Regions from separate parts of the Rahnella selenatireducens genome, predicted to be linked through region 2. Evidence: predicted binding sites of a transcription regulator. Region 2 holds the regulator's gene; each other region holds the start of a gene.

Region 1 (6,334 bases), on a different contig from region 2:
ACAGGTTCGGATAGATTTCGAGTTTATTGCGGTCGCCGCCGTGCAGGGCGGCCATACGGTGCTGACCGACGGAATCGGTCTTCGCAAATGCGGCCTGCGCGCGCTGAATAGTTTCGTCATCCACGTTGGCGATCAGCTTGTCAGCGGCGCGCCAGGCTTCTTCATTGGTTTCGCGAACAATCACGTGCAGACGAATACCGAAACGAACCGTACGGCCTTTCGCCGCGGCTTTCGCGCGGACCTGCTCGATTTTTTCTTTCACCAGCGCGGGCGGTTCACCCCAGGTGAGATACAGTTCAACCTGCTCAGCGGCCAGATCCTGCGCTTCGTCAGAAGAACCGCCAAAATACAGCGGCGGGCGAGGGTACTGAACCGGCGGGTGCATCAGGCTCGCGCCTTTCACCTGAATGTGCTTGCCTTCGTAATCCACGGTTTCCCCTTCCAGCACGCGGCGCCAGATGCGGGTAAATTCTGCGGACGCTTCGTAGCGTTCCTTGTGATTGAGGTGCAAACCTTCGGCAGCCAGTTCGGTGGGATCACCGCCCGTAACAAGATTAAACAGCGCACGACCGCCGGAAAGCCGGTCCAGCGTGGCGGCCTGACGGGCAGCCAGCGTCGGAGAAATAATCCCCGGACGTAGCGCCACCAGAAATTTCAGACGCTGAGTCACCGAAATCAGTGAGGCGGCTACCAGCCATGAGTCTTCACATGAACGGCCTGTTGGCAGCAATACACCGCCAAAACCCAGGCGGTCTGCAGCCTGTGCGATCTGCTGAAGATAGCCGTGATCGACCACGCGCGCGCCTTCTTCAGTGCCTAAATAACGGCCATCGCCGTGGGTAGGTAAGAACCAGAATACGTTCAGACTCATGTTGTGTTCCTCTCAAATCGTCATCAGGTGCCGCTCAGTAGGCGGCTCAATGAATGTTTAGTTAGCCTGTACTTCGGGTTTCCAGATGCGATCTTTAATCTCAACCGGTTTTGGCAAAATATGACTTTCATAGAACAGATCGGCGGTTTGCTGCTGGCGTTTTTCGGTTTCGGCGCTGACCGGTGTGATAGGCATATCCGGCAGGTGGTCGAGATAAGACGCCACGACTTTATCCGGCAGCCCCATCGACTGGGAAAGCAGTGTGATACTTTGCGCACGGTCGGTTTTCGTCAGCGCATTCGCCTGCGTTAATACGTCCAGAACGGCGCTGATAAATTGCGGATTCGCTTCGGTATATTTTTTCGGTGCCAGATAGAAAGAACCGGTCTGGTGCAGCGTGGAACCGTCGGTCAGCACGCGAACATCGCCCTGAACTTGAGCGGCAGAATAGTAGGGATCCCAGATAGCCCAGGCATCGACGTCATGTTGCTGGAAAGCCGCGCGTGCGTCAGCGGGCGTCAGATAAACCGGCTGGATATCGGTGAATTTCAGCCCGGCCTGCTGCAGCGCACGAAGCAGTAAATTGTGCGAACTGGAGCCTTTCTGGAAAGCAACTTTATGGCCTTTCAGGTCTGCGACAGTTTTAATCGGGCTGTTGCTGTCGACCAGAATGGCTTCAGCTTTCGGCTTCGGCGGTTCGGAACCGATATACAGCAGATCCGCGCCTGCGGCCTGCGCGAACAGCGGTGGCAAATCACCGGTTCCGCCCAGATCAATACTGCCGACGTTCAGCGCTTCAAGGATCTGCGGGCCGGCAGGAAATTCCACCCAGCTGATTTTGGTGTCCGGGAAACGTTTTTCCAGTAACTGATGGGATTTAGCCAGCACCAGACCGACGGATCCTTTCTGGTAGGCGATGCGTAACTGCGCGGGATCTTTTTCCTGCGCAAGTACTGTACCGCTCAGCGTCAGGCTGGTCAGCAGCACGGCAATAACTGGCAGGTGACGTAATAAAGAGAAGGATGCTGGCATGGTTAATTCCTTTTAAAGTTAAACGCGTAATGCCTGGGCAGAAAGGGACGCGACAGACGGCGCCAGCGGGCGGCGGCGGCTGAGTGCCAGATAGAAGTTTTCCAGCGATTCGGTCAGACGTTCTTCAAGAGCGGGATCAAGCTTCGCCGGGAAACTCTGGTAATCGGTGATCAGGCTGTCATCGGCGAAAACGCCCTGCAAAACTTCCTGCGCTTTGAGTGACGCCAGCACCGGTTTGAGCGCGTAATCTACCGCGAGCATATGGCCTATCGAACCGGCGGTGGCCAGCGGCAGTACGACTTTGTGGTCGAGCGCGCGTTCCGGCAGTAAATCCAGCAATGTTTTCAGTGCGCCGGAAAATGAGGCTTTATAGACCGGAGTTGCCACGATCAATCCATCGGCGCTTGCCAGTTCAGCATTCAGCTGTTTGAGCTGCGGGCTGGCGAAATTTGCGAACAGCAGGTCGTCAGCGGAAAAATCCTGAATCGTATAGGTGAAAACCTCGACGCCGCGGCTTGCCAGCCACTGATGGCTGAGCGCCAGCAGGGAGGAAGAACGTGAAGGTTGTCGCGGGCTGCCTGCGATTGTTATAACGCGCATCTCTCTTCCTTATAACAAAAAGTAATAGAACCATTATTTTCTTTAACAAAGTGAAGTAAACGTAACAGGGGGACGCCGCGCACCGGAAATCTCAATTTTGGCTATGAATAGTTTGAAAACGGATAAAGCAGGGATGAAGCGGGCGCGGGGGAATAAAAGTAAAATTAAGGTAAATAAAAAGTAATCGTTTGCGTGCGGAAACAATTATTGTGCCAATCCGCCGGTTATCGTTTCCAATTGCCCGGCGCTTAGTCGATAATACCGCCCCGTCTAGCCACCGGGAATCCAGGAGTCTCCATGTATTATCCTTTTGTCAGGAAAGCACTGTTTCAGCTCGATCCAGAACGCGCCCACGAGTTAACCTTCCGTCAGTTAAGCCGCATCTCCGGCACTCCCCTTGAGTTTTTAATTCGTCAGTCCGTTCCGGCCAAACCGGTGACCTGCATGGGATTAACCTTCAAGAATCCGCTGGGGCTGGCCGCTGGCCTGGATAAGGACGGCGAATGTATCGATGCACTCGGCGCAATGGGATTTGGTTTTGTGGAAGTGGGAACCGTGACGCCGCGCGCACAGGAGGGTAATGATAAGCCACGTTTATTCCGCATCGTTGAAGCAGAAGGCCTGATTAACCGCATGGGTTTCAATAACCACGGTGTGGATAATCTGGTGAATAACGTCAAAAAATCCCATTTTGGCGGCATCCTGGGGATTAATATCGGCAAGAATAAAGATACGCCGGTCGAGCAGGGTAAAGATGATTATCTGACCTGTATGGAAAAGGTATATCCGTACGCGGGTTATATTGCGGTGAATATTTCTTCACCAAACACGCCGGGATTACGTTCACTGCAATACGGCGAAGCGCTTGATGATTTACTGGCGGCGATTAAAAATAAGCAGCTTGAACTTCAGCAGCGCCATCAGAAATATGTCCCGGTTGCTGTGAAGATCGCGCCGGATCTTTCTGAGGAAGAATTGATCCAAATAGCTGACAGCCTGGTGCGTCATAATATGGATGGCGTGATTGCCACTAACACCACGCTCGATCGTAAACTGATCCAGGGCCTTAATCATTGTGATCAGATTGGCGGACTGAGCGGTCGCCCGCTGCAACTGCGCAGCACAGAAATTATCCGCATGCTGTCAAATGAATTACAAGGTCGCCTGCCTATTATTGGCGTCGGTGGCATTGATTCACTGACGGCAGCGCGTGAAAAAATGGCAGCCGGCGCATCATTAATTCAAATCTATTCCGGATTTATCTTCCGTGGTCCGGGATTGATCAAAGATATTGTTACCCACCTCTGATATTTTTCATCCTTAAGGCGAGTCAGGGGTTTATTTATTAACCCGGCTCGTCTATATTTTGTCCACTGGCCATTATTCAGGCTCAGGATTTGTCTGATATCAGCTCGTAATAAAAAGATCTATTCTTATCCGGTTGGATAACAACAGAACATTACGGGCAAACAGACAGAGGGCATCGCGCAAACAGGATGACGAAATGAAAATCAAACCAGATGATAATTGGCGTTGGTATTTTGATACTGAACATGACCGACTTATGTTGGATCTCGCTAATGGCATGATTTTCCGTTCCAGATTCCCGGCTAAAATGTTAACGCCGGATGCGTTCGGTGATATGTCATTTTGTGTCGATGATGCGGCGCTGTATTTTGATTTCGAAGAACAGTGCAAACATATTCGTCTGGCCGCCGAACAGCGCGCCGAATTAGTATTAAATGCATTGGTCGCTTTTCGCTTTTTAAAACCGCTAATGCCAAAGAGCTGGCATTTCAGTCAGCAACATCGTCCTTTCCAGCCAGCAAACGGTCAGCTTGCGCAAGTGCAGGTAATGGAAAGTGGTGAGCAGGCGACATTACTGGTGGTTGAGTCCGGCGATAACGCCAGTCTGTGCTTGCTGGCGCAGGAACGTCTGACAGTGGCGGGGCGCGGTATGGTGCTGGGTGATGCGATTAAAGTGATGCATGACCGCCTGATGCCCGCGGCTTTCCGGGTGGACAGCGATGTCTACGATCAGGCAGTTTAAGTTCGTCATTCCGTTTAAAACTGCCTGACCCTGAGTTAACTGCGTTTTCTAGCTGATGATAATATCTGAGGCCGGAATACAGCTGCACGACAATATCATTCCGTCTTTGCCCACGGCACTTTCTTTCAGCGGCGAAACCTTTCCCTCTTGTAATGTCATTTTGCAGGCACCACATATTCCCGCACGACACGAATACGGGATCCGTAGTCCCTGCAATTCCAGTTGTTCGAGCAAAATCTGCTGATTATTCCCGATGAACTGCGTGCCCTGATAATTGATGGTCACATCCTGCGCAGTGCTTTTCGGCGCGTCAACGTTTTCAACCACTTCACCTGCGCCGTAAGGCCGTGGCGGCTTGGTGGCCAGCACCTCAACGCTGTCGCCCGCGCGGATCACGCCGGTATTTCGCGCAATCATATTCTGGCCGAAATCCACGTCGCCATCGCTGGCGGTGCGGTAGCCCTGCAAGGTTTTCAGCGGTTCGCCTCGCGGATGTTTACGCCCGCGCTCAATGCTGACGGTGGTGAAAATACAGCGGCTGCACGGTTTGACCAGATCGAAAATGACTTCACCGATACGGATCGTCTGCCAGGTATCTTCGGCATAAGCTTCTGCACCACTGACCACAATGTTGGGCCGGAATTGCTCAACGCGAACACCGCCCGGGCAGCGGCGCTGTAAATCCTGCATCGACGCTTCATTGATCAGTAGATACGGGAAGCCGTCGGCAAACGACAGCGGGACTTCCGGATGTTTTTTCACACGGCGCGTCGGTTCTTCGCCTACCCAACGAAACTGTAAGTCACGCTTTAAATAAGCACTTAACCAGCGATTTACCGGTTCCGGCGCGATGAGTGAGGTAAACTGATTGCCCCAGACTTCTGTCGGTGAGCTTTCACCGGCGAATTCACGGAATTTAACGCTGATGCTGTCGCCTTCAGGCGCAGAGATCATCAGGCCATCGGGCAGGATCACCGGGGTGAACAGGACAAGGTTGGGATACTGGCGGGCCGTAATAAAAGTGCCTTGCGTATCAGTAATCATGAACTGGCGGTCGAATGTCAGTCCTGTTGCTGTGACCAGCGCATGTGAGACTTGCAGACCACGCATGGATTTGACCGGGTGTACAAATAAACGTGAAAGAATGGGCACTGAACGTCGCCTCTGTATATAAAGTCTTAAAGATAACCAGAGACTTTATGACAAGCGGTGGGGATTAGCTATAATGCGCAACAATTTTATTTTTGGTGATATGTCGATATGAACTCTTTGTTTGCCAGCACGGCGCGTGGACTGGAAGAACTGTTAAAAAGCGAACTGGAAACGCTGGGTGCGCAAGCCTGCAAAGTTGTGCAGGGAGGGGTGCATTTTGAAGGTGACGATCGCCTGATGTATCGGAGCTTACTGTGGAGCCGTCTGGCTTCGCGCATCCTGTTACCGCTGAACGAATTCAAAGTTCACAGCGATCTGGATCTTTACCTCGGCGTGATGGCGATTGACTGGCCGTCCGTGTTTGGCGTGGAAAAAACGTTTGCCGTGCATTTCAGCGGCCTGAACGACGAAATCCGTAACAGCCAGTACGGCGCGCTGAAAGTCAAAGACGCCATCGTTGACAGCTTTACCCGCAAAATGGATGAGCGCCCGAACGTGGCGAAGCAACAGCCGGACATCCGCGTTAACGTGTTCCTGCAACGTGATACCGCCAGCGTCGCGCTGGATCTCAGCGGCGAAGGCCTGCATCAGCGCGGCTACCGTGATTTAACCGGTCAGGCTCCGCTGAA
Region 2 (6,334 bases):
TGGTCTACTACGCATACAAAGATTTGATCCGTATTAAAATGCCCCGCACAGCCAATGAAATGTACCACTTGCGCGATGCGGCTCCGGTCAAACGGGGTGAATTAGAATCCGGCGATCTGGTGTTCTTCCGGATTAATAACCGCGGCGCCGCAGACCATGTCGGTGTTTACGTAGGAAACGGGAAGTTTATCCAGTCACCGCGCACCGGCGAAGACATTAAGATCACCTCACTGGGTGACGATTACTGGCAAGATCATTATGTAGGCGCACGACGGGTAATGACCCCTAAGACAATCCGATAATAAACAATTCGTTAAGTCTGAAGTTTCGCTAATCAGCCATTGAATAGCATTTAACGAAGAGTTTCTGCAGGGAAGAGTATCGGCGGAATGGGTGACTGCGTAAAATTGAAAAGGGCGATTCCTGTTATAGGTAATCGCCCTTTTTTATTGCGGCTTTCGCACAAATCAGTTCATCACTGCGGTAAAGCTGAAAGCAATAATCACGAGCAAAGCGCAGACCGTAGTGATCAAAGAAAATTTCAGGTTGCTGTCCATCAAACCCCCTTACGGATCAAATTGTGGCGTTGGTTTAGCCACACTAAATGTGTGCCAACGCATTTTCTCATAATTCGCATTTAAAATCTTGTGCTGAATCACAGTAGGTTCATGACAATTTTACTTCCACTTTCCTGCATTATAAGTGAAAATTGTCGGTTACCACGCCTGTGTGCCGGTCGATTTCACCCGAGAGCATTTCACGCCTTACTCTGAAGAATCCACCCAACGATTTCACTGCCCTTTTCGAAGTCCGCAGTTAAATCCACGCAAGCAAACGATTAACATAATGCTAACGTGCTGAAACACGTGAGCACAGGAGTCATTTTTTACATGGCAACGATTAAAGATGTCGCAAAGCGCGCTGGCGTTTCCACCACAACCGTGTCGCACGTCATCAATAAAACCCGTTTCGTCGCCGAAGAAACCCGAGCCGCGGTTCTCCTTGCAATCAAAGAATTACACTATTCACCCAGCGCTGTGGCACGCAGCCTGAAGGTCAATAACACAAAAACTATCGGTCTGCTGGCAACGTCCAGTGAAGCGCCCTACTTCGCCGAAGTGATTGAGGCCGTGGAAAACAGCTGTTTCTCAAAAGGCTATACGCTGATTTTGTGTAACTCACACAATAATCTGGAGAAGCAACAGGCCTACCTGCAAATGCTGGCGCAAAAACGCGTCGACGGTTTACTGGTGATGTGCGCGGAATATCCGGACGAATTGCTAAATATGCTTGAAGAATACCGTTCCATCCCGATGGTTGTGATGGACTGGGGCGAAGCGCGTAAGAATTTCACCGACAGCATTATCGATAACGCGTTCGAAGGCGGTTATATGGCCGGACGTTATCTGATTGAACGCGGTCATCGCGATATCGGCGTGATCCCGGGACAGCTGGCGCGAAACACCGGCGGCGGCCGTTTTCAGGGCTTTGTGAAAGCACTGACGGAAGCTAATATTCCTCTTCGTGAAGAGTGGGTCGTTCAGGGCGACTTTGAGCCGGAATCGGGCTATCAGGCCATGCATAAAATTCTGATGCAGAAAAACCGTCCGACGGCCGTATTCTGTGGCGGCGACGTAATGGCAATGGGCGCAATTTGTGCCGCCGATGAACTGGGCCTGCGCGTACCGCAGGATATTTCCGTGATTGGCTACGATAACGTGCGTAACGCGCGCTATTTCTCACCGGCGCTGACGACAGTTCATCAGCCAAAAGAACGTCTGGGCGAAATGGCCTTTACCATGCTGCTGGACAGAATTATCAGCAAACGCGAAGAGTCGCAGACCATTGAAGTGCATCCGAAACTGGTTGAGCGCCGTTCTGTGGCCGACGGCCCGTATCGGGATTACCGCCGTTAATTCTCACTCGACGCCTGCGATGCAGGCGTTTTCTTTTCAGCCGCGCAACCATTCCCGGTTCATCGTTTCCGTATCGCCCATGTATTCCAGCAGCCACGCCAGCGAAGGCGACGGATTGCTCTGATCCCACGTCAGGCAGCACGGGCTGTCGGGGAAGATATTTTCCAGCGACAGTACCTGCAATTTCCGCTGTTCAATCCACGGCGTCACGCGGTGAACCGGCATCATCCCCACACATAAACCTTCGTTCAGACATTCCACCGCACACGTCCAGTCGGGAACCACCAGCCGCCGCTGGTTATCCAGCGTCCAGGTATCGCGTTTCGGCAATGTCCGCGATGTATCTTCCAGGCAAAGCGCAGGATAAGGCCGCAACTGATCGTCATTCAGTATTCCCGACGTCTGCGCCAGCGGATGTTGCACGCTAACCACACAATGCCAGTCCATAAAACCCATATCGCGGAAACTGAACCGCCCTCCGACGGGGATCGCCCGCGTCGCACCGATGGCGACATCTGCCCGCCCGTCGACCAGCGCGTCCCAGACACCGTTAAAGACTTCCGAATGAATGATGAGCTCGGTATCGGGGAAATGGCGGTAGAAATCCAGCACCAGCCGCCGTGTCCGCGCAGGTTTAACGATACGGTCGACGGCCACCCGTAATTCTCCGCGCCAGCCGTTTGCGACCTGCTGACACTGGCGACGGGTAGCTATCATTTTTTTTGTCAGAATCCGTGCTTCATCGACAAAAACTTTCCCTGCGGGCGTCAGAACAACGTCACGGTGTCTGCGCTCAAATAAAGGAACGGCCAGCCATTGTTCAAGCTGGCGCACGGTATAACTGATGGCCGACGGCACGCGGTGCAAATCCTGCGCGGCTGCGCTGAAACTGCCTGTTCGGGCGACGGCGTCCACGACTTCAAGTGCATATTCGGACCACATTGTTTAGCCTTCAATATTTTTGATAGCAGAATGCAAATATTAGCGTTTCACAAGCCTGTTATCCAAGCGTTAAACTCCGCATCCGATATGATTTCTGCGTCAATTCATCTGCACTAAATAAATTAAAGAGACAATAATGAAACCCTCACTTGGATTTATGCTCTATCTTGCCGGGCTGAGCATGCTTGGCTTTTTAGCGACCGATATGTACCTTCCGGCCTTCAGCGCGATGCAAACCAGCCTGATGACCAGCCCGGGCATGATCAGCGCCAGCCTGAGCATTTTCCTGGGCGGCTTTGCCATCGGCCAGTTGGTTTGGGGGCCGCTGTCCGACAAGATCGGTCGCAAACCGGTATTGCTGATCGGCTTAGCGCTCTTTGTCGTCGGTTGTCTGGGCGTACTGTGGGTTGAGAATGTCCGTGCCCTGTTGGCGCTACGTTTCCTGCAAGCTGTCGGCGTCTGTGCTGCCGCCGTCACCTGGCAGGCGCTGGTGGTAGATCGCTTTTCTGCCGATGTTGCTAAAAAAACCTTTGCCAGCATCATGCCGCTGGTGGCGCTTTCCCCCGCGCTTGCCCCTCTGCTGGGCGCATGGGTTCTTAATCATTTTGACTGGGAGGCGATTTTCGTTCTGCTGACCGGCGTAGCCGTTATCCTGCTGATCACCACGTTCACTCTGCGCGAAAAGACACCGGAGGTTCATGCCCCTGAAGATAAAGCCGGTTTCGCGAAGCTTCTTGCTTCGCGGGTTTACAGCGGTAATGTGATGATTTATGCCGCCTGCTCTGCTGGCTTTTTCGCGTGGCTGACCGGTTCTCCATTTATTCTCAGCGACATGGGATATTCGCCGGGCGTGATTGGCCTGAGCTATGTTCCTCAGACCATTGCTTTCCTGCTGGGCGGTTTTGGATGTCGCGTACTGATCAGTAAAACGGATGGGAATAAGATCCTGCCGTGGCTGTTGGCGGGTTATGGCGTCAGTGTTGCGGGTCTGTTCGGCGTAGCTATATTTACTGATGCCGGGCTGATGAGCCTGTTAATTCCGTTCTGTATGATGGCTTTGGTGAATGGCGCGATTTATCCCATTGTTGTCGCAAATGCATTAATGCCATTTACTGCTAATACAGGTAAGGCCGCGGCGTTGCAAAATACCCTGCAGTTGGGTTTGTGTTTCCTCGCGAGTCTGCTGGTTTCCGCATTTATTGTGCAACCACTCATGGCGACAGTCACCACGATGCTGTCTACACTACTGTTGGTAGTTTTAGGCCGCTGGCTGTCACTGCGTCAGGAAGAAGGGCAATCCGGTGAACAGGAACCGGAGCAGAAACAGCAAGCAAGGCATGCGAACTGATCGCAATAATGACCTTAAGTAACAATCACTTAATGGACATTTTCATTCGTCGCGATTAACTATTGAGAATGCCTGCCAGCGAGCCTATACTCAACAAAACCCAATAAAATAGCATTTTTACAATACTTTTATTACATACTTAGCGCCGGCGCGAGGGTCGCGTCACACTATTTATTCTGGTTTATTTTTCAAGGATGATTTTCCTGCACGCCATTTGTGTGCGGGTGTTCTTCTAAATTTCCTCTGTAGGTGTCGAATATCGGACGTGGCGCGAGTCGTCTGTTCTCATAAAGACCTGCACAAATTGCCTTTGCTTTTCCCGGCAGGTTAATAAGTCAGAAGAGAAAGTGATGGAGAAGCTATGAGTTCATCGTGTATAGAAGACCAAAGCATTCAGGACAATCAGTGGTATCGGATAGTCAGTGAATTGCTGGCTACGGCAGACATCCAGGTTAACGGTAATCGCCCTTTCGACCTTAAAGTAAAAAACACTGACTTCTTCAAGCGTGTTTTACAGGAAGGTTCTTTGGGTCTGGGTGAAAGCTATATGGATGGTTGGTGGGAATGTGAGCGCCTTGATATATTTTTCCAGCGTGTTCTCCGTGCAGGTTTGGAAAATAAACTCCCCCACCATTTCAAAGATACACTGCGCATCGCAGCTGCACGCCTAACCAATCTGCAATCCCGCAAACGTGCGTGGATCGTTGGGAAAGAACATTACGATTTGGGTAATGATTTATTCACTCTGATGCTCGACCCATATATGCAATATTCCTGTGGCTACTGGAAAGACGCCACGACGCTTGAAGAAGCGCAGGAAGCTAAACTCAAAATGATCTGCGATAAACTGCAACTGAAACCGGGCCAGCGTTTACTCGATATCGGTTGTGGCTGGGGCGGATTGTCTGAGTTTGCAGCCCGCAATTATGGCGTCAGCGTTGTCGGCGTGACAATTTCTGCCGAGCAACAAAAACTGGCTCAGAAACGCTGCGAAGGCCTGGACGTCACCATCTTGCTTCAGGATTACCGCGATCTTAACGATCAGTTCGATCGCGTTGTTTCTGTCGGCATGTTCGAACATGTGGGTCCAAAAAATTATGACACCTACTTTAATGTCGCCAGACGCAATATCAAACCTGACGGCATTTTCCTGCTGCACACCATCGGTTCTAACAAAACAAATCTGAGTGTCGATCCTTGGATCGATAAATACATCTTCCCGAACGGTTGCCTGCCGTCTGTCCAGCAAATTGCTCAAAACAGCGAGTCATTGTTCGTGATGGAAGACTGGCACAATATCGGCGCAGATTATGACCGTACCCTGATGGCCTGGAATGAACGTTTCCAGAAACACTGGCCAGAACTGGCAGAACGTTACGGCGATCGTTTCCACCGGATGTTTACCTACTATCTGAATGCCTGCGCGGGAGCGTTCAGGGCTCGTGACATTCAGCTCTGGCAAGTTGTGTTCAGTCCGGAAGGTGTGGATGGCGGTATGCGCGTCCCGCGTTAACTCGGACAAGTAATGCTGTGCCATAAAAGCAAAAAACCGGACATGAATGTCCGGTTTTCTTTTGGTGCTTCTTCACACACGTGCTGAAAATAATTATTCAGCCCTTTCGATCATTGCCTGCGCAGTGGCAATTGCAGCTTCGCGACTGGCCAGCACGCGTTCAACGGTATCGACGATGGCCTGCGTTTGCGGATCAATTTCAATATTAATTTTATCCCCGAGACGCTTCGTTCCCAGCGTGGTTCTTTGCAGTGTTTCGGGAATTAAATGCACACAAAAACGGGTGCGGGTGACTTCGCCAATCGTCAGGCTGATGCCATCAATCCCTATATATCCTTTATGTAATACATATTTCATCAAATCTTCATGCGGCATGCGGAACCAGATTTGACGGTTATTTTCTGACGTCAGAATCTTCGCCACTTCAGCCGTACAAATAATATGCCCGGACATTAAATGCCCGCCGATTTCGTCATTAAAACGCGCAGCACGTTCCAGATTAACCTGATCGCCAATCTTGAGATCACCAAGATTAGTCAGACGCAGGGTCTCTTTCATCAGATCGAAACTGACCAAATCTCCCTTCACTTCTGTGACTGTCAGACAACAACCGTT
Region 3 (6,334 bases), 550 kb from region 2:
TCTGGCTGGCGCTTACGCTGGCGGTGGCCTGCGTGCTGGCGCTGGGCAGTATCAGCGACCGCATGGACAAAGGGCTGAGCCAGCAAAGTCGCGAGTTTATTGCGGGCGACCGCGTGCTGCGATCTTCTCATCCGATTACGGAAGCCTGGTTGCAGGATGCCGAAACGCAGGGGTTGAAAGTCAGCCGTCAGCTCTCTTTCATGACCATGACCTTTGCCGGAAACACGCCACAGCTCGCGTCGGTAAAAGCCACCGATCTGGCGTACCCGTTATACGGCGCGTTGCAGACGGAACCGGCCGGGCTGAAACCGCAGCCGGGCACCGTTCTGGTGGCTCCCCGTTTGCTGGCGCTGCTGAACGTGAAAGTGGGCGATGATCTGGATGTCGGCGACAGTACGCTGAAAATTGCCGGTGTGATTGTTCAGGAGCCGGATGCAGGTTTTAACCCGTTCCAGACTGCGCCGCGCGTGATCATGAATCTGGATGATGTGCCGAAAACCGGCGCGGTTCAGCCGGGCAGCCGCCTGACGTACCGTTATATGTTTGCCGGTTCCCCGCAGGCCATTCAAACCTACGGCGATGCCATCAAAGGGCTGCTGAAACCCGATCAGCGCTGGACCGGCATGGAGGATTCCGACGGCGCGCTGGGCAAATCATTGCAGCGTTCACAGCAATTTCTGACGTTGTCAGCCCTGCTGACGCTGATGTTGTCGATTGCCGCCATTGCCGTGTCGATGGGGCATTACTGCCGCAGCCGGTACGATCTGGTGGCGGTTCTGAAAACATTAGGCGCCGGGAAAAAGGCGCTGCGAAAACTGATTATTGGTCAGTGGCTGGCGGTTCTGGTGCTTGCGGGGATTTGCGGCAGCATCGTCGGGCTGGCCTTTGAAGCCGTTCTGATGAAAGTGCTCGCGCCGGTGCTTCCCGCGCAATTGCCGCCTGCCGGTGGCTGGCCATGGGTCTGGTCGATGGGCGCAATGGTCGTGATTTCACTGCTGATTGGCATCCGTCCTTACCGTCAGTTGCTGGCCACGCAACCGCTGCGCGTGCTGAGAAATGACGTTGTGGCGAACGTCTGGCCGCTGCGCTATTTCCTGCCGGTAATGGTGCTGGTTGTTGTCGGGCTTCTGGCCGCCTTGATGGGCGGTAGTGCATTGCTGTGGTCGCTGCTCGGCGGCGTTCTGGTGTTATCGCTGCTGCTGGGTGTGATCGGCTGGGGCGCTTTGCTTTTGCTGCGCCGCCTGACTTTCCGCCAGCTTCCGTTGCGTCTGGCGGTCAACCGTCTGCTGCGACAGCCGTGGGTAACGCTCAGCCAGCTGGCGGCGTTTTCCATGTCGTTCATGCTGCTGGCGCTGCTGCTGGTGATGCGAGGGGATCTGCTGAACCGCTGGGAGCAACAGCTTCCGCCGGACAGTCCAAACTTCTTTCTGCTCAACATCACCAAAGAGCAGGTTCCTCAGGTGACGGATTTCCTGCATCAGCACAACGCGCAGCCGGAAACGTTCTATCCGATTGTTCGGGCGCGTCTGACGAAGATTAACGGCGAAGCCGCGACGGACAAAATCAAGCCGGACGATGCAGGCGGGGAAGCGGTAAACCGTGAGCTGAATCTGACCTGGATGGACGGATTGCCGGATCATAATCCGCTGACAGCGGGCAATGGCGCACCGAAAGCGGGAGAAGTGTCCATCGATGATGGGCTGGCCGGACGTCTCGGGCTTAAAATTGGCGATTCGGTAACGTTCACCGGCGATACGCAGGATTTCACCGCCAAAATTACCAGCCTGCGAAAAGTGGACTGGGACAGCCTGAAGCCGAATTTCTACTTTATCTTCCCGACGGGCGCGCTGGATGCCCAGCCGCAAAGCTGGCTGACCAGTTTCCGTTATCACGGCGATGACAGCACCATTACGCAGCTGAACCGTCAGTTCCCGACACTCAGTTTGCTGGATGTGGGGTCGATTCTGCGTCAGGTCGGGCAGGTCTTACAGCAGGTCAGCCGGGCACTGGAAGTGATGGTGATTCTGGTGATGCTGTGCGGCGGTTTGCTGCTGCTTGCCCAGATTCAGGTCGGGATGCGTCAGCGCCGTCAGGAACTGATCGTTTACCGCACGTTGGGCGCGAGTAAAAAAATGCTGCACCGTACTCTCTGGTGCGAATTTGCGGTTCTCGGGCTGGTGGCGGGCATTGCGGCGGCGATAGGTGCCGAAGTGGCGTTATGGTTGTTGCAGCGCAAAGTGTTCGATTTTCCGTGGCAGCCCAATTATCTGATGTGGATCGCCGTTCCAATGGTCAGCGCTTTGCTGCTCTCAGTCTGCGGGGGCTGGCTGGGCGTGAGATTATTGCGGGGACGGGCGCTGTTCAGGCAATACGACGCGTAACCGTCATACTTCGAGCTGCGGATGCGTTGGCTGCGTTCAGTCACCCGAATCACTTACTGGAGTAAGCTCATCGGGACTCCTTTACTTGCCGCCTGCCCGCAACCCGAATTATTTAGGTTCCCAACGGCTCTTCCCGTCAAAGGGGATAGCTGTTGGATTTAAAGCTTCTCAACCGCCCAGGCGATTCCGCTGGCGTATTCTTCCGGCAACATCGGCACCAGTGCGTTCAGGTTTTCTTTCAGCAGGCTGGCGCTGGCGTCGTTGAGATTCAGGTGTCCGACTTTACGACCCGGACGCACTTCTTTCTCGTACCAGTGCAGATTCACCAGCGGCAGGTTCAGCCAGTGTTCTGACACATCTGTGCCAATCAGATTGACCATCACTGATGGCGTGCTGACCACCGGTTTCGGCAGTGGCAGCCCGAGGATTGCGCGCAGGTGCATTTCGAACTGGCTGTAGGATGCGCCGTTTTGCGTCCAGTGCCCGCTGTTGTGAACGCGTGGTGCCAGTTCATTAATCAGCAAACCTTCGGCAACAACGAAACATTCCATTGCCATCACGCCGACGTAATTCAGTTCGTTCAGAATTGCTGACAGCATGCTTTCTGCCTGCTGTTGCAGCGCAGCGTCCGGCTCAGGCAGTGCAACGCTGGTGCGCAAAATACCGTCCTGATGCAGATTGTGCGTCAACGGATAATAGACGGTTTTCCCGTCGTGACCGCGTGCGCCAACCAGTGAAACTTCGCCGGAAAAATTGATGCCTTGCTCAACGATGCATTCACCGTAGCAATCCTGCGGCAGCGTGGTTTCTTCGCCGGAACGCAGACGCCATTGCCCGCGGCCGTCGTAACCGCCGACGCGGCGTTTCACAATCGCAAGTTCACCGAGCGTGGCGAAAATCTGCGGCCATTCAGCGGCACCGGCCAGCAACTGCCACGGTGCGTTCGCCAGACCGAGCTGGTCGAGTAACTGTTTTTGCGTCAGGCGATCGGCCAGGCGCGGGAAAATATCGCGGTTAACGAACGCATTATGCGTTGCCAGTTCGCGGGTTAAGGCGGTTTCCGGCCAGCGTTCAATTTCAGCCGTAATCACGCTTTGCTGAAAAGGCACCGCTTCCGGCTCCGCATCCAGACCCACCGGATAAACAGCGATCCCCAGCGGTTCACCGGCCTGACGCAGCATTCTGCCTAACTGACCGTTTCCGAGCACGCAAACCGGTTTCATGCTTCTTCCCTCGGATCGGGATTATTCAGCACTTCATCCGTTTGTGCGACACGCCACGCGGCCAGGTTTTTAGCAATTTCGGTATCATGGAGTGCGAGAATTTGTGCAGCGAGCAGGGCGGCGTTGGCGGCTCCGGCTTTACCAATCGCCAGCGTACCGACCGGAATACCGCGTGGCATCTGGACGATAGAATACAGGCTGTCGATGCCGCTAAGCGCCGCGCTTTGCACCGGCACGCCGAGCACCGGCACCAGCGTTTTCGCCGCCAGCATGCCCGGCAAATGTGCCGCGCCGCCGGCACCTGCGATGATCACATCAAACCCGTTAGCGGAAGCCTGTTCAGCAAAGGTGAACAATTTGTCCGGCGTGCGGTGTGCGGAGACGATATCGACATGGAAAGGAATATTCAGCGTTGTGAGCACTTCGGCGGCGAACTGCATGGTCGCCCAGTCACTTTTAGACCCCATAACGATGGCGATTTTTGCCGGGGTAACGTTGGATGACATGTCTGTATAGCTCCTGTGATTCGGATGTAAAGCGTGCGAGGGCGCAAATGATATCACGCTCACGAAGCGAGGAAAACGGTTGCGTAGCTGGAATACGGTGCATTTTTGATGAGAAGTGAGCGGCAGATTTGTATAATCCCAGCCACAATAATATTCGCCATCCCCACTGGAAACTGAACTATGACGCAGGCTTTACTGGCACCGATTTACGATTTTCTTCACTGTGAAACACCGGCTCTCTGGGTGGATGTTGCGCTGGAAAATCAGACGGTGTTGCTGATTGACCACGCCAACTGTGAAAAAAAAGCGGCGGCCACGGCCATGAGCCTGATGACAAAATATCTCGATCGCACCGAGCTGCTGTTTTGTGCGGCGCGCCTGGCCCGCGAGGAACTTCACCACTTTGAGCAGGTGGTGGAAATCATGCAAAAGCGCAATATCGCTTACACCCAGCTTTCGCCGTCGCGCTACGCCAGCGGCATGATTAAGCATACGCGTCATCATGATGATGTGAATATTCTGGTCGACCGGCTGATTATCGGGGCGTATATCGAAGCGCGTTCCTGCGAGCGTTTCGCCAAAATAGCGCCGTATCTGGATGAAACGCTGTCGCGTTTTTATACGTCGCTGCTGCGCTCAGAATCACGGCATTTTGCCGATTATCTGGCGCTGGCAGAGCAGTATGCGGGAACGGATATCAGTGAACGCGTGGAGGAGTTTGGCCGGATTGAAGCGGAACTGATTTTGTCACCTGATGAACAATTCCGCTTCCACAGCGGTGTTCCCGTTTGCAGCCTTAAAACGGGAAGCTGATCAGTTCCACGTTATCGGCGGTGACTTTCACCATTGAGCCTTCTTCGTGCCATGCACCTAATACCACGCGGTGGCCGGTTTTATTTTCTAAAGGCACGTCATGAATAGCCGGGCGGTGCGTGTGGCCGTGGATCATCCACTCGACGCCTGCCGCCTGCATTTCACTGATCACCGTCTGCGGATTCACGTCCATAATTTCCAGCGATTTTCCCTGATTAGACGCTTTGCTGTTGGCGCGCATTTTTGCGGCAATCGCCAGCCGCCATTTCAGGGGCAGCATCAGGAATAATTTCTGGATAAACGGGTTGTGAACTTTTTTGCGGAAATTCTGGTAGGCAATGTCATCGATACACAGCGTGTCGCCGTGCAGGATCAGCACGCGGCGGCCATAAAGCTCGAGAACTTTTTTCTCCGGCAGCAGCGTCATCAGGCTTTCACGCGCAAAACGTCTGCCGAGCAGAAAATCGCGGTTACCGTGGATGAAAAAGCAGGGGACGCCTTGCTGGCGGAGCTGGTTTAACGCCGCAGCGATTTCTGCGTGTAACGGTTCCGGGTCATCATCGCCAATCCAGGCTTCGAATAAATCCCCGAGAATGTACAGCGCATCAGCCTGCGGCGCATCTTCGCGAAGAAAACGCAGAAAACCGGCAGTGATTGCCGGTTCCTGTGCGCAAAGATGGATATCTGCGATAAAAAACGTGGTCATCCCGACGCTAATTATTCGCTGATGGTGACGCTTTTGATCACAACATCTTCTTTTGGAACGTCCTGGTGCATACCGCTGCGGCCTGTTTTCACGGCTTTGATCGCGTCAACCACGTCCTGACCTTCAACCACTTCTGCAAATACGCAGTAACCCCAACCCTGCGCATTTTTGCCGCTGTGGTTCAGGAAATCGTTGTCAGTGACGTTGATGAAGAACTGCGCGGTAGCGGAATGCGGGTCATTGGTACGCGCCATTGCCAGCGTGCCTTTGGTGTTTTTCAGGCCGTTATCCGCTTCGTTATCGATAGGTGCGTCGGTGTTTTTCTGGTTCATGCCTGGCTCAAAACCGCCGCCCTGGATCATGAAACCGTTAATCACACGGTGGAAAATTGTGTTGTCGTAGAAGCCCTTACGGCAATAGTTCAGGAAGTTTTCAACCGTGGCTGGCGCTTTGTCAGCGAAGGTTTTAATGACGATGTCGCCGTGGTTGGTGTGGAAAGTGACCATATTTATCATCCTGCTAATGTTAATGTGTGCTCTCTGTCAGAGCGGCTACTATAGCCTTTTCTTATACCATAACTCAAAAGTTGCCGTCAGCACTGGCTTTGTGGTGACTAAAGCCCGTCCGGCGGCCTTATGCCGTTTCGGTAAAGCCATTTTCGTTATATTATGAGCCTTAGTGACGCCGAAAAGGCGCCAACGTCAT

The links. The regulator PurR, encoded in region 2, represses purine synthesis genes. The targets are predictions, from matches to a motif close to CANGCAAACGTTTGCNTG.
Region 1: pyrD (quinone-dependent dihydroorotate dehydrogenase) is a predicted target of PurR. The motif match lies at 2,681-2,698, and genes of this name have one in related genera.
Region 3: purE (5-(carboxyamino)imidazole ribonucleotide mutase) is a predicted target of PurR. The motif match lies at 4,179-4,196, and genes of this name have one in related genera.

Annotation. Positions count from the first base shown of each region.
Region 1 is NZ_JBKEZJ010000009.1:25,235-31,568, forward strand. It holds gene ssuD (FMNH2-dependent alkanesulfonate monooxygenase) at 1-871, opposite strand, end outside; gene ACLBVC_RS15625 (sulfonate ABC transporter substrate-binding protein) at 929-1,903, opposite strand; gene ssuE (NADPH-dependent FMN reductase) at 1,922-2,503, opposite strand; gene pyrD (quinone-dependent dihydroorotate dehydrogenase) at 2,801-3,811, shown strand; gene ACLBVC_RS15640 (cell division protein ZapC) at 4,008-4,553, shown strand; gene ACLBVC_RS15645 (YcbX family protein) at 4,602-5,705, opposite strand; gene rlmKL (bifunctional 23S rRNA (guanine(2069)-N(7))-methyltransferase RlmK/23S rRNA (guanine(2445)-N(2))-methyltransferase RlmL) at 5,814-6,334, shown strand, end outside.
Region 2 is NZ_JBKEZJ010000001.1:1,678-8,011, forward strand. It holds gene ACLBVC_RS00015 (C40 family peptidase) at 1-302, shown strand, start outside; gene cydH (cytochrome bd-I oxidase subunit CydH) at 468-557, opposite strand; gene purR (HTH-type transcriptional repressor PurR) at 891-1,916, shown strand; gene punR (DNA-binding transcriptional activator PunR) at 1,953-2,858, opposite strand; gene punC (purine nucleoside transporter PunC) at 2,995-4,206, shown strand; gene cfa (cyclopropane fatty acyl phospholipid synthase) at 4,568-5,719, shown strand; gene ACLBVC_RS00045 (riboflavin synthase subunit alpha) at 5,813-6,334, opposite strand, start outside.
Region 3 is NZ_JBKEZJ010000001.1:546,942-553,275, reverse strand. It holds gene ybbP (putative ABC transporter permease subunit YbbP) at 1-2,381, shown strand, start outside; gene purK (5-(carboxyamino)imidazole ribonucleotide synthase) at 2,540-3,604, opposite strand; gene purE (5-(carboxyamino)imidazole ribonucleotide mutase) at 3,601-4,110, opposite strand; gene miaE (tRNA-(ms[2]io[6]A)-hydroxylase) at 4,291-4,923, shown strand; gene lpxH (UDP-2,3-diacylglucosamine diphosphatase) at 4,907-5,629, opposite strand; gene ppiB (peptidylprolyl isomerase B) at 5,641-6,135, opposite strand.